3 regions of the Bacillus sp. LR_5 genome follow, and region 2 is predicted to be linked to each of the others. Evidence: riboswitches for the same ligand, from Rfam matches in the RefSeq annotation. Region 2 holds a riboswitch; each other region holds the start of a gene.
The links. Region 2 has a riboswitch for thiamine pyrophosphate ahead of thiC (phosphomethylpyrimidine synthase ThiC). Riboswitches for the same ligand answer to the same signal wherever they lie in the genome.
Positions count from the first base shown of each region.

Region 1: linked by a shared signal. The riboswitch ahead of thiC (phosphomethylpyrimidine synthase ThiC) and the one ahead of thiC (phosphomethylpyrimidine synthase ThiC) in region 2 are both predicted to bind thiamine pyrophosphate.
Region 3: linked by a shared signal. The riboswitch ahead of thiU (HMP/thiamine ABC transporter substrate-binding protein ThiU) and the one ahead of thiC (phosphomethylpyrimidine synthase ThiC) in region 2 are both predicted to bind thiamine pyrophosphate.

Region 1 covers NZ_JAVAXX010000235.1:1,592-6,920, reverse strand. Annotated here, with positions in the region: gene RAC86_RS29385 (ABC transporter ATP-binding protein) at 1-303, opposite strand, end outside; gene katA (catalase KatA) at 712-2,163, shown strand; partial or broken gene RAC86_RS29375 (FbpB family small basic protein) at 2,188-2,386, opposite strand; gene thiC (phosphomethylpyrimidine synthase ThiC) at 2,517-4,289, opposite strand; TPP riboswitch at 4,422-4,529, opposite strand; partial or broken gene RAC86_RS29365 (Type 1 glutamine amidotransferase-like domain-containing protein) at 4,598-5,291, opposite strand.
Region 2 covers NZ_JAVAXX010000287.1:1,014-6,342, forward strand. Annotated here, with positions in the region: gene katA (catalase KatA) at 1-516, shown strand, start outside; gene senS (transcriptional regulator SenS) at 543-740, opposite strand; gene RAC86_RS31995 (FAD-binding oxidoreductase) at 991-2,346, shown strand; gene thiC (phosphomethylpyrimidine synthase ThiC) at 2,385-4,157, opposite strand; TPP riboswitch at 4,290-4,397, opposite strand; gene RAC86_RS32005 (Type 1 glutamine amidotransferase-like domain-containing protein) at 4,467-5,159, opposite strand; gene RAC86_RS32010 (spore coat protein) at 5,201-5,329, shown strand, end outside.
Region 3 covers NZ_JAVAXX010000216.1:1,467-6,795, reverse strand. Annotated here, with positions in the region: gene ykoH (two-component system sensor histidine kinase YkoH) at 1-1,207, opposite strand, end outside; gene ykoG (two-component system response regulator YkoG) at 1,211-1,897, opposite strand; TPP riboswitch at 1,999-2,111, shown strand; gene thiU (HMP/thiamine ABC transporter substrate-binding protein ThiU) at 2,208-2,810, shown strand; gene RAC86_RS28250 (ECF transporter S component) at 2,812-3,411, shown strand; gene RAC86_RS28245 (ABC transporter ATP-binding protein) at 3,398-5,041, shown strand; gene thiX (HMP/thiamine ABC transporter permease ThiX) at 5,016-5,329, shown strand, end outside.

The DNA of each region.
Region 1 (5,329 bases), on a different contig from region 2:
GTTCAAATCGGCGGCAATATTCTGCTCAACCGTCAGCCATGGAAAGAGGCGGTGCTCCTGAAAAATAAATCCTTGCTGAATACCCGGAGCTGTTACGCTGCGTCCGTTAATTTCAACACTCCCGTCATAATCTGAATCAAGCCCCGCAATAATCTTTAAAAGCGTGCTTTTTCCGCACCCGCTAGGTCCGATGAGCGTAAGAAATTCACCTGGTGCGATTGATAATTGAATGTTCTCCAAGACCGTTGTTTTGCGGCCCTCTTGAACGAAGGTCTTTTTTTTGATGCTGATGGTCACAGCCACTTTTATCCCTCTCTTTCTGCCAACCCCGCCTTCTACAAAAACAAAAAGGCCCCCATCTCTGTTCGTTGTAGAGATGAGAGCCTTCGGCGGTCCGATCAGCTGCCCAATTGTTTTTTGTTTGAATATCATGTTAATTCAAACTATTCCGATGTGTCAACTATTTTTTCAAACAAGATTTTTGGCATTCTTGTTTATCACTTAATCTGCTTGATTCGCAAATAGAGAAGAAAAAATCATTTCTTCAAAAAACTTTTTCTCTCTTATAAGCTGTTATGACAAGGGTTTATCAACATTTTTAATACTTTATATCCCTTAATAGAAATGACTATTTTATAATAATTATAAAATAATATTGACTTTTTACTTAGAGATGATATTATGTTCTTATAAATTTCAAGAGGTGATGACATGAGTTCAAATAAACTGACAACTAGCTGGGGCGCTCCGGTTGGAGATAATCAAAATTCAATGACTGCCGGTTCTCGCGGACCAACTTTAATCCAAGATGTACATTTACTCGAAAAATTGGCCCATTTCAACAGAGAACGTGTTCCTGAACGTGTCGTTCACGCCAAAGGAGCAGGCGCACACGGATATTTTGAAGTGACAAATGATGTAACAAAATACACGAAAGCCGCTTTCCTTTCTGAAGTCGGCAAACGGACACCGTTGTTCATCCGTTTCTCAACAGTTGCCGGTGAACTTGGCTCGGCTGACACCGTTCGCGACCCGCGCGGATTTGCTGTTAAATTTTATACTGAAGAAGGAAACTACGACATCGTCGGTAACAATACACCGGTATTCTTCATCCGCGATGCGATTAAGTTCCCTGATTTCATCCATACACAAAAAAGAGATCCAAAAACACACTTGAAAAACCCTACAGCTGTATGGGATTTCTGGTCACTTTCACCAGAATCACTGCACCAAGTGACAATTCTGATGTCAGACCGCGGAATTCCTGCAACACTTCGCCACATGCACGGCTTCGGAAGCCATACATTCAAATGGACAAATGCCGAAGGCGAAGGCGTATGGATTAAATATCACTTTAAAACAGAACAAGGCGTAAAAAACCTTGATGTCAATACAGCAGCAAAAATTGCCGGTGAAAACCCTGATTACCATACAGAAGATCTTTTCAACGCAATTGAAAACGGCGATTTCCCTGCATGGAAACTATATGTGCAAATCATGCCTTTAGAAGATGCAAATACGTATCGCTTCGATCCGTTTGATGTCACAAAAGTTTGGTCTCAAAAAGACTATCCGTTAATCGAAGTCGGACGCATGGTTCTAGACAGAAATCCGGAAAACTACTTTGCAGAAGTAGAACAAGCGACATTCTCACCTGGAACACTCGTGCCTGGTATTGATGTTTCTCCAGATAAAATGCTTCAAGGCCGGCTGTTTGCTTATCATGATGCACACCGCTACCGTGTCGGTGCAAACCATCAAGCACTGCCAATCAACCGCGCACGCAACGAAGTGAACAATTATCAGCGTGACGGACAAATGCGTTTTGACAATAACGGCGGCGGATCTGTTTATTACGAGCCTAACAGCTTCGGCGGTCCGAAAGAGTCACCTGAGGATAAACAAGCAGCATATCCGGTACAAGGGATCGCTGACAGCGTAAGCTACGATCACAACGACCACTACACACAAGCCGGTGACCTCTATCGTTTAATGAGCGAAGATGAGCGTGCCCGCCTTGTTGAAAATATCGTAAACGCCATGAAGCCGGTAGAAAAAGAAGAAATCAAACTTCGCCAAATCGAGCATTTCTACAAAGCGGATCCTGAATACGGAAAACGCGTGGCAGAAGGCCTTGGATTGCCGATTAAAAAAGATGCTTAATAGAAATGTAAAAACCCGCTGTAATTAGCGGGTTTTTTTATATTTAGTTACGCACTGCCGTATGCTTCTTATCAATCTTCATATAAATTTCCTCCATAAGCTCCGCGCTGTTCATAATCTCTCGTTTATTTTTTGCAATCAGAAGATCAAGCGGCAAAATCTGATTCCCATATGTTTTTCGCTTCCTAAATCGTTTTCTCCCCTTCTCTTTTTTGATTCCCATCAATGATCCCTCCTTTTTCATACAAAAAAGGCCCTTATCTAAAAGATAAGAGCCTTCGGTGTCCCGATCAGCAATACTGGAAATATTTATTAGCTATATTAAAACGTATTCCATTTCGCCTGTCAATCTATTATTTATACAGCTTGCTGCCTTGATTCACAAATTCTTCAGCTTTTTCTTTCATTCCCTCTTGAATGGCATCCCATTCACTAAGCTTTTTATCCTTCGCATAATCCCGAATATCCTGAGAAATTCTCATGCTGCAAAACTTCGGCCCGCACATTGAACAGAAATGAGCGGTTTTTGCTCCTTCTGCCGGCAGTGTTTCATCATGATATTCAAGCGCTCTTTCCGGATCAAGAGATAAATTAAACTGGTCTCGCCAACGGAATTCAAAGCGGGCTTTCGATAACGCATCATCCCGTATTTGCGCTCCGGGATGCCCTTTTGCAAGATCTGCTGCGTGCGCAGCAATTTTATATGTAATGACCCCTTCACGAACATCATCACGGTTTGGCAGCCCCAAATGCTCCTTCGGCGTTACATAACAAAGCATTGCTGTCCCATACCAGCCGATCATCGCCGCTCCGATCGCTGAAGTAATATGGTCATAGCCCGGCGCAATATCTGTCGTCAGCGGCCCCAATGTGTAAAAAGGCGCTTCTTTGCAAATGTCCATTTGTTTATCGACGTTCTCTTTGATTTTATGCATCGGCACATGCCCCGGTCCCTCAATCATCACCTGAACATCATGCTTCCAGGCAATTTGCGTCAGTTCTCCGAGGGTCTCTAATTCAGCAAATTGCGCTTCGTCATTGGCATCAGCGATTGATCCGGGACGAAGCCCGTCCCCAAGAGAAAAAGCAATATCATACGTTTTCATGATTTCACAGATTTCTTCAAAATGAGTATACAAAAAGCTTTCCTGATGATGGGCCAGACACCACTGTGCCATAATCGCTCCCCCGCGTGACACAATTCCTGTTGTCCGTTTGGCGGTTAGCGGGACATACCGCAGCAAAACACCCGCGTGAATCGTAAAATAATCCACTCCCTGCTCTGCCTGCTCGATCAGCGTATCACGGTAAATCTCCCACGTTAAATCCTCCGCTACGCCGTTTACTTTTTCAAGCGCCTGATAAATCGGAACAGTTCCCACAGGCACAGGGCAATTGCGAATAATCCATTCACGCGTCGTATGAATATCTTTACCGGTAGATAGATCCATCATCGTATCCGCTCCCCAGCGGATGGCCCACGTCATTTTTTCCACTTCTTCTTCAATTGATGACGTAACCGCTGAATTCCCGATATTCGCATTAATCTTCACATGGAAATTCCGGCCAATAATCATCGGTTCACTTTCAGGGTGATTAATATTTGAAGGAATGATCGCCCGGCCGCTTGCTACCTCACCTCTGACAAATTCGGGAGATACATGCTCGCGAATGGCGATAAACTCCATCTCAGGTGTAATGATCCCCTTTTTGGCATAATGCATTTGGGTGACATTTTGACCCGCTTTCGCCCGCAGCGGTTTCCGCTTTAGTTCTGGGTAGCTTTTGTTTGGGATTGCCTTTTTATAACCGTTATCTTCTGGTTTTATAGTCCGTCCTTCATATTCTTCCACATCGTTACGCTCTGTGATCCATTTTTGGCGGAGCGGCTTTAATCCTTCTTGAATATTAATGGTCACATCAGGGTCAGTATACGGTCCGCTTGTATCATAGACACGCACAGGCGCGTTTTCCTCTTCGCCGAACGATCCTGTCGTCGGACTTAAGGCGATTTCCCTCATCGGCACTTGGATGTCCGAGGAAGAACCCTCCACGTATACTTTCTTACTCCCCGAAAAACTCGACATAATGGAAATGTTGGCTTGCTGCACTGAATCGTTTTGCATCATTGATCCTTCCCCTCTCTTCTTTTGAAAGGACAAAATCAAGCCCATAACCAGCACAAAAAACCGGATTCAAGTGAATGAACCCGGTTACAGTCAGAAAGAAACATATTATTGCCCAGCACGACAATAATAAAAACAATTCCTCTACTTCCCCACGCTGGTACGAACCAGATCAGGTCCAAAGGGTTAAGAAGCTTACCTTCTCTCTCAGCCCGAAAACGGGCACCCCCAGTAACTATTGATTTCGGACTCATCTTAACATAAAACCAATCGAAAAAAAAGAGGAATATAGAAAATATTCAGCTAATTCAACCCAAATATTTGACCCGCAGCGGGATTTCAAAAATCTCATGTTCACCCCTCATCACCCGATATGCCTTTGCACCCGGTCTTGAACTCACAGTCTGAAACAGCTGATCATTTATGAAATGGAGAGCCGCTCCATCGTCCGCCGCATAGCCATCGCACAAGAATTCGTTAGATATCAACTGATGGTATATCGGCCTCCGGTTCTTTTCACCGTCATAATGAGGACAAAAGCTCCCTTGCAAAAAACCTAAACTTTTCATACTTGTCAGCGGTCCTGCCGAATCTGTCACTCCTTCTTCAAACCAGCAGATCGCACCGGCACTTAATCCAGCTAAAATCACCCCGTTCTTCCATGCCTCTCTGAGAATAAGATCCAGCCCCCATTCCTTCCACAGCACAAGCATATTCCGCGTATTTCCCCCGCCAACATAAATCACGTCCTTTTCCATAACAAAAGAAATGAAGTCTGTTGTCGGCGGCTTAAATAAGGATAAATGAGACGGCACACAATCCAGTGTTTGAAAAGCATGATAAAACCGCTGAATATAGTTTTGGGAATCACCGCTCGCCGTCGGCAAAAAACAAATGCGAGGCGACTTCCGTCCCGATTGATTGATGATATATTGATCGAGGGACAAATTTTCCGGTTCCATCGAAAAACCCCCCGCCGCCCATCGCAATAATCTGTTTCATCATCCCACTCCCCGAAAAAATTTGTTAATCATTATAGC
Region 2 (5,329 bases):
TTTTCACCTGGAACACTCGTGCCTGGTATTGATGTTTCACCGGATAAAATGCTTCAAGGCCGACTGTTTGCTTATCATGATGCACACCGCTACCGTGTCGGTGCAAACCATCAAGCGCTGCCAATCAACCGTGCACGCAACAAAGTAAACAATTATCAGCGTGATGGACAAATGCGTTTTGACGATAACGGCGGCGGATCTGTGTATTACGAGCCTAACAGCTTCGGCGGTCCAAAAGAGTCACCTGAGGATAAGCAAGCAGCATATCCGGTACAAGGTATCGCTGACAGCGTAAGCTACGATCACAACGATCACTACACTCAAGCCGGTGATCTGTATCGTTTAATGAGTGAAGATGAACGTACCCGCCTTGTTGAAAATATCGTTAATGCTATGAAGCCGGTAGAAAAAGAAGAAATCAAGCTTCGTCAAATCGAGCACTTCTACAAAGCGGATCCTGAATACGGAAAACGCGTGGCAGAAGGCCTTGGATTGCCGATTAAAAAAGATGCTTAATGTAGAAATGCAAAAACCCGCTGTAATCAGCGGGTTTTTTTATATTTAGTTACACATTGCGTATGCTTCTCATCAATCTTCATATAAATTTCTTCCATGAGCTCCGCGTTGTTTATAATCTCTCGTTTGTTTTTTTCAATCAGCAGCTCAAGCGGCAAAATCTGATTCCCGTAGGTTTTTCGCTTCCTGAATCGTTTTCTCCCCTTTTCTTTTTTGACTCCCATCAATAATCCCTCCTTTTTCATACAAAAAAGGCCCTTATCTAAACGATAAGAGCCTTCGGTGTTCCGATCAGCGCGATAAATTTGAAAAATTTGTACTGACCATGTTAATTCATACAATACCGACCTGTCAACTATTTTTTAAGGGAGTTGACACTGTATCAGATTGCATCCCCGCTTTTTCCTTATACACTCTTTTCCCTTGACGCATAAGCTAGAGAAACTAGAATACGAGAGAAAGAGATGTGGGAGTGTGGAAAAGACAAAATTGACCGGACGTATCGTGACACGGGATGATCCGGACTATAACGAAGCAAGAACCAATATTAACCTAAGCTTAGAAAGGTATCCTGACATCATTGTGTTTTGCCAAAACAAACAGGATGCACTCAATGCGCTGAAATGGGCGCGTGAAAACCGTGTGCCTTTCCGTATTAGAGGCGGCAGACACAGCTATGAGAACTTTTCCCTTTTAAATAACGGTCTTGTTATTGATTTAAGCGAGATGAAAAAAATAACTGTGAATCAGGATAAAAAGCTGGCCTATATTGAAGCGGGGGCTGAATTGGGAGAAGTCTATCGGACACTCTGGCAATACGGCCTGACGCTTCCCGCAGGCACCATTGCTAATGTAGGGCTCACAGGTTTAACTCTCGGAGGGGGAATTGGACTTTTAACAAGGGCTGCCGGCCTTACTTGCGACAGCCTCGTGCAGCTTGAGATGATCGTAGCAGACGAAAAAGAGGGCGCTGATCTGATTACAGTCAGCTGTTCAAATCATCCAGACTTATTTTGGGCGTCTCAGGGAGGCGGAGGAGGCAATTTCGGCATAGTCACCTCCATGACATTTAAAGCAGTGCCCATCTCTCAAGTGTCGATTTTTTCTATAACATGGGGATGGGATGATTTTGAGGAAGTATTTAACACGTGGCAGCACTGGGCCCCGTATACAGATGACCGGCTTACATCATCAATAGAGTTTTGGCCTAAAGAAGTAAACCGCATAGAAGCACTCGGCCAATTTGTCGGGCCAAAAACAGAGTTAAAAAAACTGTTAAAGCCTTTATTGAAAGCAGGAAGCCTAACAAGCGGAATGGTAAAAACAATGCCGTTCATCGAAGCGGTAACCTTTTTTAACAGCCCGGGAGGCAATCAGCCTCAAAAAATGAAACGCTCCGGCTCTTTCATTGAAAAGCCATTATCAGAACGTGCGATTACAACAATAAAACACTTTTTAGAGCACGCTCCGAATCAAAACGCCAGTGTCTGGCAGCAAGCACTCGGCGGGGCAGCCGGACGGATCGCTCCTGACCAAACGGCATTTTATTATCGTGATGCAATCATTGCCCAGGAATACTTAACAAACTGGACATCCCCTGGAGAAAAAAGACAAAACGTCCGCTGGATTGAGGGGCTGAGAACGTCCCTTTCGAGAGAAACGATGGGAGACTACGTAAATTGGCCAGATATCGAAATCAGAAACTGGCCAAGAACATATTACGGCGAAAACGTTGAACGACTCCGCCGTGTCAAAACGAAATATGATCCAGAAAATGTTTTCCGCTTTGAACAGAGTATTCCGCCGCTTCGACGCTCTCTGTTTTTCTAAAAAAAATGAAGATGGAGCATTCTCCATCTTCATTTTTTTTATTGATATAAATTGCTTCCCGTATCGACAAACTCTTTTGCTTTTTCTTTTAATCCTTTATTTATAGCTTCTGCTTCACTGAGATCGTTTTTCTTCGCATAATCCCGAATATCCTGTGAAATTCTCATGCTGCAAAATTTCGGACCGCACATGGAACAAAAGTGAGCGGTTTTTGCTCCTTCAGCAGGCAGGGTTTCATCATGGTATTCAAGGGCTCTCTCCGGATCAAGAGATAAATTAAACTGATCCCGCCAGCGGAATTCAAAACGGGCTTTCGATAACGCATCATCCCGGATTTGCGCTCCGGGATGCCCTTTTGCAAGGTCCGCAGCGTGCGCAGCGATCTTATATGTAATGACTCCTTCACGAACATCATCACGGTTTGGCAGCCCTAAATGCTCCTTCGGCGTTACATAACAAAGCATTGCTGTCCCGTACCAACCGATCATCGCCGCTCCGATCGCTGAAGTAATATGGTCATATCCCGGGGCAATATCCGTTGTCAACGGCCCCAATGTGTAAAAAGGCGCTTCTTTACAAATGTCCATTTGTTTATCGACATTCTCTTTGATTTTATGCATCGGAACATGGCCAGGACCCTCAATCATCACCTGAACATCATGCTTCCAGGCAATTTGCGTCAGCTCTCCAAGCGTCTCTAATTCAGCAAACTGCGCTTCGTCATTGGCATCAGCAATTGATCCGGGACGCAAACCATCCCCAAGAGAGAAAGCAATATCATACATTTTCATAATCTCACAGATTTCTTCAAAATGTGTGTATAAAAAGCTTTCTTGATGATGAGCCAGACACCACTGCGCCATAATCGCTCCCCCGCGTGACACGATACCAGTTGTCCGTTTGGCAGTCAGCGGTACATACCTAAGCAAAACACCCGCGTGAATCGTAAAATAATCCACTCCCTGCTCTGCCTGCTCGATTAGCGTATCACGATAAATCTCCCACGTTAAATCCTCCGCTACGCCGTTTACTTTTTCAAGCGCCTGATAAATCGGAACAGTTCCCACAGGCACGGGGCAATTGCGGATAATCCATTCACGCGTCGTATGAATATCTTTTCCGGTAGAGAGATCCATCATCGTATCCGCTCCCCAGCGGATGGCCCACGTCATTTTTTCCACTTCTTCTTCAATGGATGACGTAACCGCTGAATTCCCGATATTCGCATTAATCTTCACATGAAAATTCCGGCCGATAATCATTGGCTCACTTTCAGGGTGATTAATGTTTGAAGGAATAATCGCCCGGCCGCTGGCTACCTCGTCTCTGACGAATTCAGGAGACACATGCTCACGAATGGCGATAAATTCCATCTCAGGTGTAATGATCCCCTTTTTTGCATAGTGCATTTGAGTGACATTTTGACCTGCCTTCGCCCTCAGCGGTTTCCGCTTTAATCCTGGGTAGCTTACGTTTGGATTTGCTTTTTTATAACCGTTATCTTCTGGTTTTATAGCCCGACCTTCATACTCTTCCACGTCACCGCGCTCTGTGATCCATTTTTGGCGGAGCGGCTTTAATCCTTCTTGAATATTAATGGTTACTTCAGGGTCCGTATACGGTCCGCTTGTATCATAGACACGCACAGGCGCATTTTCCTCTTCGCCGAACGATCCCGTCGTCGGACTCAATAGGATCTCCCTCATCGGTACTTGGATGTCCGAAGAAGAACCCTCCACGTATACCTTCTTGCTGCCTGAAAAACTTGACATAATGGAAATGTTGGCTTGCTGCACTGAATTGTTTTGCATTACTTTTCCTTCCCCTCTCTACGTTTGAAAGGACAAAATCAAGCCCATAACCAGCACAAAAAACCGGATTCATATAAATGAACCCGGTTACAGTCAGAAAGAAACATATTATTGCCCAGCAAGACAATAACAAAAACAATTCCTCTACTTCCCCACGCTGGTACGAACCAGATCAGGTCCAAAGGGTTAAGAAGCTTGCCTTCTCTCTCAGCCCGAAAGCGGGCACCCCCAGTAACTATTGATTTCGCACTCATCTTATCATAAAATCAATCTGAAAAAAAGAGGAATATAGATAATATTCAGCTAATTTCACCCTAAATATTTGACCGGCAACGGGATTTCAGCTATTTCATGTTCAGCCATCATCACCCGATATGCCTTTGCACCCGACCTTGAACTCATAGTCTGAAACAGCTGATCATTTATGAAATGGAGAGCAGCCCCATCATCCGCTGCATAGCCACTGCATAAGAACTTGTTAGATATCAGCTGGTGGTATGCCGGTCTCCGATCCTTTTCCCCGTCATAATGGGGACAAAAGCTCCCTTGCAAAAAACCTAAACTTTTCAAACTTGTCAGCGGTCCGGCTGAATCTGTCACCCCTTCTTCAAACCAGCAGATCGCACCGGCACTTATTCCAGCTAAAACCACACCGTTCTTCCATGCTTCCCTGAGAATATGGTCCAGCCCCCACTCTTTCCATAACACAAGTAAATTCCGCGTATTTCCCCCGCCAACATAAATCACGTCCATTTCCATAACAAAAGAAGCTAAATCTGATGATGGCGGCTTAAACAAAGATAAATGAGACGGCACGCAATCCAATGTTTGAAATGCATGATAAAACCGCTGAATATAGTTTTGGGAATCTCCGCTCGCCGTCGGCAAAAAACAAATACGAGGCTGCTCTCGTTTTGATTGATTGAGGATATATTGATCGAGGGACAAATTATCCGGCTCCATCGAAAAACCCCCGCCCCCCATCGCAATAATCTGCTTCATCATCACACCCCCCAACAAAATTTGTTGCTTATTATAGCATTTTGTATAGAAGCAAGAAACAAAGTCAAATACTTTCTTATCAGGAGCTGCTAAAAAAACAAAGGAGGTGGTTTCCCATTGAACAAAGTCTTTGTCCCAAAGATATTCTTGATTTGTTAACAACAATAAAA
Region 3 (5,329 bases), on a different contig from region 2:
CATCTGCCCGGTAGAACCGTTCGAACAAATGCGGGATATGCTCCTCAGGTATTCCGATGCCTTCATCCCTCACTGACAGAAATGGCCGTCCATTCCTCGTTCCGGCTGACATCTCAATAGGCTTTTCACTATACTTTATTGCATTATCAAGCAAAATGGTCAACAGCTGCTTGATGCGTTCTTCATCAGCCTTTACAAGCAGGCTCTCTTTATCTGTTTCAAGCAATATGTCACGCTGATAAACGGGCTGGAGCGTTTGCATAACCGCGCGCGCCGCTTCAATCAGATCGATTGTTTTCAGATCAAGCTCAAGCTCTTGATGACTTTTGGCCAGCGCCAAAAGCTGATTGGTCAGTTTTTTCATATGCACCGCTTCTGAGTGAATGGCTTCTATCGACTCCTCAAGCACCTCCGGCTTTTTTGCCCCCCACCGCTTCATCAGGCTGCTGTAGCTTTCTATAATGGTGAGCGGCGTTTTCAATTCGTGTGAAGCATCTTGAACAAATTGCTGCTGTTTATCATAGTGCTTCTTCAGCATCATTGCCATTTCATTAAATGTCAGCCCCATTTGATACAATTCATCGTTGGACTGTCCTTCTAAAGAAATCGTTTTAAATTCTTTGTCTCGCTGTATGTCTTTCATTGTGATCATTAATCGTCTGATCGGATTGATGATTCGGCGGGCTAGCAAGCTGCCTGCAAAAAAAGAAGCAATGCAGACAGCAGCACTTGCAGCGATTAAGATGATTTTCAGCAGAAACAGACTCTCTTCTGTGTTCTCCAGCCTTTCAACCAGCTGAAGAGACACCACTTGTCCATCGGTCCAAATCACCGGAACAGCAGCCTCGGCAAACAGCTTGCCGTCATGTTTCCTCACATCTGCCGTTTCTCCGCTATGAAAAGAGAGAGGAAAACCTTTATAGGCTTTTTCTTTTGTGATCGTCATAACGGCTTTTTGATCACCATTCACTACACGCACCATGCCATTTGCCGGAAGATAGGCCTGCAGCATATCCTGCAAAGCCACTCCTTCTGTTTCAGCGGCACGCAGCGCTTCGGCAATGTTATCCGTCTCATCAGCAAGCCGGGATGCATCCTTTGATGTCAGCGCAGACGAAAAAATGAGATAGACTGCGGTATGCACCAAAATTAATAAAATCAACAGTGATATTGATGTGTATAGATGAATCTTGGTCTTCAGCTTCATCGTTTACCCCTTAATGGCATAGCCGACCCCGCGAATCGTATGGATCAGCTGTTTTTCGTAAGGATAGTCCAGTTTTTTTCTGATGTATCTTATGTAGACGTCCACGACATTTGTATCACCGATATAATCAAATCCCCATACCGAGCTTAGAATTTGCTCCCGTGTCAGCACTTGCTGCGGATGCTTTAGCATATAGACGAGTAGATCAAATTCCCGCGGCGTTAATTCCACCTCTTTGTCTCCGCGTCTCACTTCACGGGTTTTTTCGTTCACCCGCAAATCGTCATATGTAAGAAAGGTGCCGATATCTTCCGTTTTTGTTCCATTTTGCCGCAGCGCCGCCCTGATTCTCGCAAGTAATTCCTCGATTTCAAACGGCTTGGTGACATAGTCATTCGCACCGATATCCAGACCTGTTACCTTATCAGGAATGCTGTCTCGCGCCGTTAATAATATGACCGGTGTCTGCGAATCCGTTTTTCTCAAGCGGCGCAGCACTTCCAGTCCGCTAAGCCCCGGCAGCATGACATCAAGAAGCACCAAGGAATGCCCGCCTTCCGCGGCCGCCTCAAGACCTTCTGTTCCATTGTGTTTAATGGTCACGCCGTATCCTTCATATTCCAATTCAAGCTGCAGAACCCTGGCGATTTTTTCTTCATCTTCCACAATTAATATGTGTCCTTTGTCCAAATGTGATCATCCTCTCCTGTCCCTATATGAAAAAAATGATTTCGTTGTTTACAAAATGATTCTTATCATCTATTATGATGTCAAAATAAAAAATTGTATACGGAAAGCACTAGGGGTGCTGTTTTGGCTGAGATAAAGCGCGAAAGAAACGCGCTTTGATCCCTTATGACCCGATCTGGATAATACCAGCGTGGGGAAGTGCAGGTTGACCGAATGGTGTATTTTTTTGTGCGCTTAATCGATCTATGACTGCATATTCCCTTAGGATATGCAGTTTTTTATTTTACCAAAAAAACAGGAGGTCGGAGAAATGGAACATATTTGCGGTACAAGCAGAATCGCCGGTTTTCGCTTCTCTTTATATCCGATGACGGATGATTTTATCAGTGTGATCAAGTCTGCGCTGAAAAAAACAGATACATCCAAGGTTTGGACGAAAACCGACCATATCAGCACGGTGTTACGCGGATCGATTGATCATGTATTCGATGCTGCAAAAGCCATTTACCTTCATGCAGCAAACAGCGAAAAACACATCGTCATGAACGGCACGTTTTCCATTGGATGCCCGGGTGACACACAGGGGGATACATATCTTTCCAAAGGCGATAAGCGTGTCAATGAAGATGCTGTCCGAGGCTTGAAGGCGGAAGCGCCGTGCCAATTTGCCCTTTATCCAATGAACGAGCCGGATTATATGGGATTGATTATGAAGGCTGTCGACATTGCAAAAGCCCAAGGCACTTTCGTACAGAGTGTCCATTACGCGAGCGAGCTTGACGGGGATGCGCATGACGTATTCAGCACATTGGAAGCCGTTTTCCGCATGGCCGAGCAGCAAACAAACCATATCACCATGACTGTGAATCTTTCGGCTAACAGTCCATCAAGAAAAAACAGAAAGCAGGGATAAAATGAAAAGCTGGAAAGTAAAAGAAATTGTCATCATGTCCGTTATCAGTATCGTATTTGCCGTTGTTTATTTATTATTTACACATTTCGGAAACGTGCTTGCAGGTATGTTTGGGCCAATCGCCTATGAACCGATTTACGGCATTTGGTTTATCGTTTCTGTGATCGCCGCGTACATGATTCAAAAACCGGGTGCGGCGCTCGTTTCTGAAATCATTGCCGCTCTCGTTGAGTGCCTGCTGGGAAATCCGTCTGGCCCGATGGTCATCGTGATTGGCATTGTTCAAGGGCTCGGGGCTGAGGCTGTATTTCTTGCAACACGCTGGAAAGCATACTCTCTCCCTATCCTTATGCTGGCCGGTATGGGGTCTTCAGTAGCCAGCTTTTTCTATGATCTCTTTGTTTCTGGCTATGCAGCCTATTCACCAGGTTATCTGCTCATTATGCTTGTGATCCGCCTCATTTCCGGCGCGCTTTTGGCGGGGCTTCTCGGAAAAGCTGTCAGCGACTCTCTCGCTTATACAGGTGTGTTAAACGGAATGGCACTCGGAAAGGAACTGAAAAAGAAAAGGAAGCGGGCGTCAGAACATGCAAGCCTTTGATGAGCTTCTGACGGTTGAGCAGCTCAGCTTCTCTTATGAAGAAGACGAGAAACCGGTTTTTCAAGACATTTCGTTTGAGCTTCAAAAAGGAGAATGTGTTTTATTATTAGGACCGAGCGGATGCGGTAAAAGCTCGCTCGCCCTTTGTTTAAAAGGTCTATATCCGGAGGCTTGCGACGGCATTCAGTCCGGACATGTATTTCTATTTCAAAAGCCGGTCACAGATGCTGAAACCTCCGAAACGATTGCTCAGCATGCCGGGGTCGTTTTTCAGGATCCTGATCAGCAGTTCTGCATGCTGACGGTGGAGGACGAAATTGCGTTCGGGCTGGAAAATCTGCAAATTCCAAAAGAAGAAATGACAGAGAAAATCAACGCCGTATTAGAAAAATTACGCATTACCCATTTAAAAGAAAAAATGATCTCAACCCTTTCAGGAGGACAAAAGCAGAAAGTGGCTCTCGCCTGTATTTTGGCGATGGAGCCTGAGCTTATTATTTTAGATGAGCCGACCTCTCTTTTAGACCCTTTCTCAGCGCGGGAGTTCGTTCATCTGATGAAGGATCTTCAGCGGGAAAAAGGTTTCAGCCTCCTCGTCATTGAGCACCAGCTTGATGAATGGGCGCCTTGGATTGAGAGAACGATCGTGCTCGACAAATCAGGCAAAAAGGCGCTGGATGGCTTGACAAAAAATCTATTTCAGCATGAAGCGGAGACACTAAAGAAATTGGGCATCGCCATTCCAAAGGTCTGTCATCTGCAGGAAAAGCTGAGTATGCCGTTTACTTTATCAAAAGAGATGCTGTTCAAAGAGCCTATTCCTGCCGGGCATGCCAAAAAGAAGAAAGCCCCTCCTGGGGAGAGTGTGCTTGAAGTCAGCAGCCTTTCGTTCGCGAGAGGACAGCAGGCGATTTTCAAAGACATCAGCTTTTCGTTGCGCGAAGGCTCTTTAACGGCGCTTGTCGGTCCGAACGGAACTGGAAAATCGACGCTCCTATCAGTTCTGGCCCGTCTCATGAAACCGCAAAGCGGCAAAATCCTTCTCTATGATCAGCCGCTGCAGAAATATAAAGAAAAAGAATTGCGTAAACGGATGGGATTTGTTTTTCAAAACCCTGAGCATCAATTCGTCACCGATACGGTGTATGACGAGCTTCTGTTCGGCCAGAAAGCAAATGCTGAAACTGAGAAAAAAGCGCAACACCTGCTGCAGCGTTTTGGTCTTGCGCATTTGGCTGATCATCATCCGTTTGCGATCAGCCAAGGGCAAAAACGGCGACTGAGCGTTGCTACTATGCTCATGCATGACGTAAAGGTTTTATTATTAGACGAACCAACCTTTGGCCAGGATGCCCGCACGGCGGCTGAATGCATGGAAATGATTCAGCGTATCAAGGCAGAGGGAACCGCTGTCCTTATGATTACACACGATATGGAGTTAGTCTCTTCGTATGCTGATAGCGTGCTTGTGCTTCACGATACGGGCCTGGCCTTTGACGGATCTCCAGCGCAGTTGTTTTCTCAAGAAACAGGGCTTGTTCAAAAAGCAAAGCTCACCCTTCCCCTTCTATATGAATGGATGGCATTTCAAGAGGAGGTGCGTGATGAAGCAGCCGTTACATCTCATTAATCCGACTGTGAAAGCGGCGGCGGTTTTTTGTTGTGTCGTCATGCTGTCGTTTATTTACAACCCTTACACTCCGGCATGTTTTTATATCATCATCGTTGCGGGCGTTCTACTGGCGGCCGGAATCCCATTGAAAAAATGGTTGTTGTTTACGATTCCGTTTTTGATTTTAGCATTCGGGTGCGTGTGGACAGCCGCAGTTTTTGGAAAGGTGCCGACAACACCGGATAATTTTTTGTTTCAAGCAGGCCCTATCTCAATTAACAGCGATAATGTGTCTGTCGGCATCTC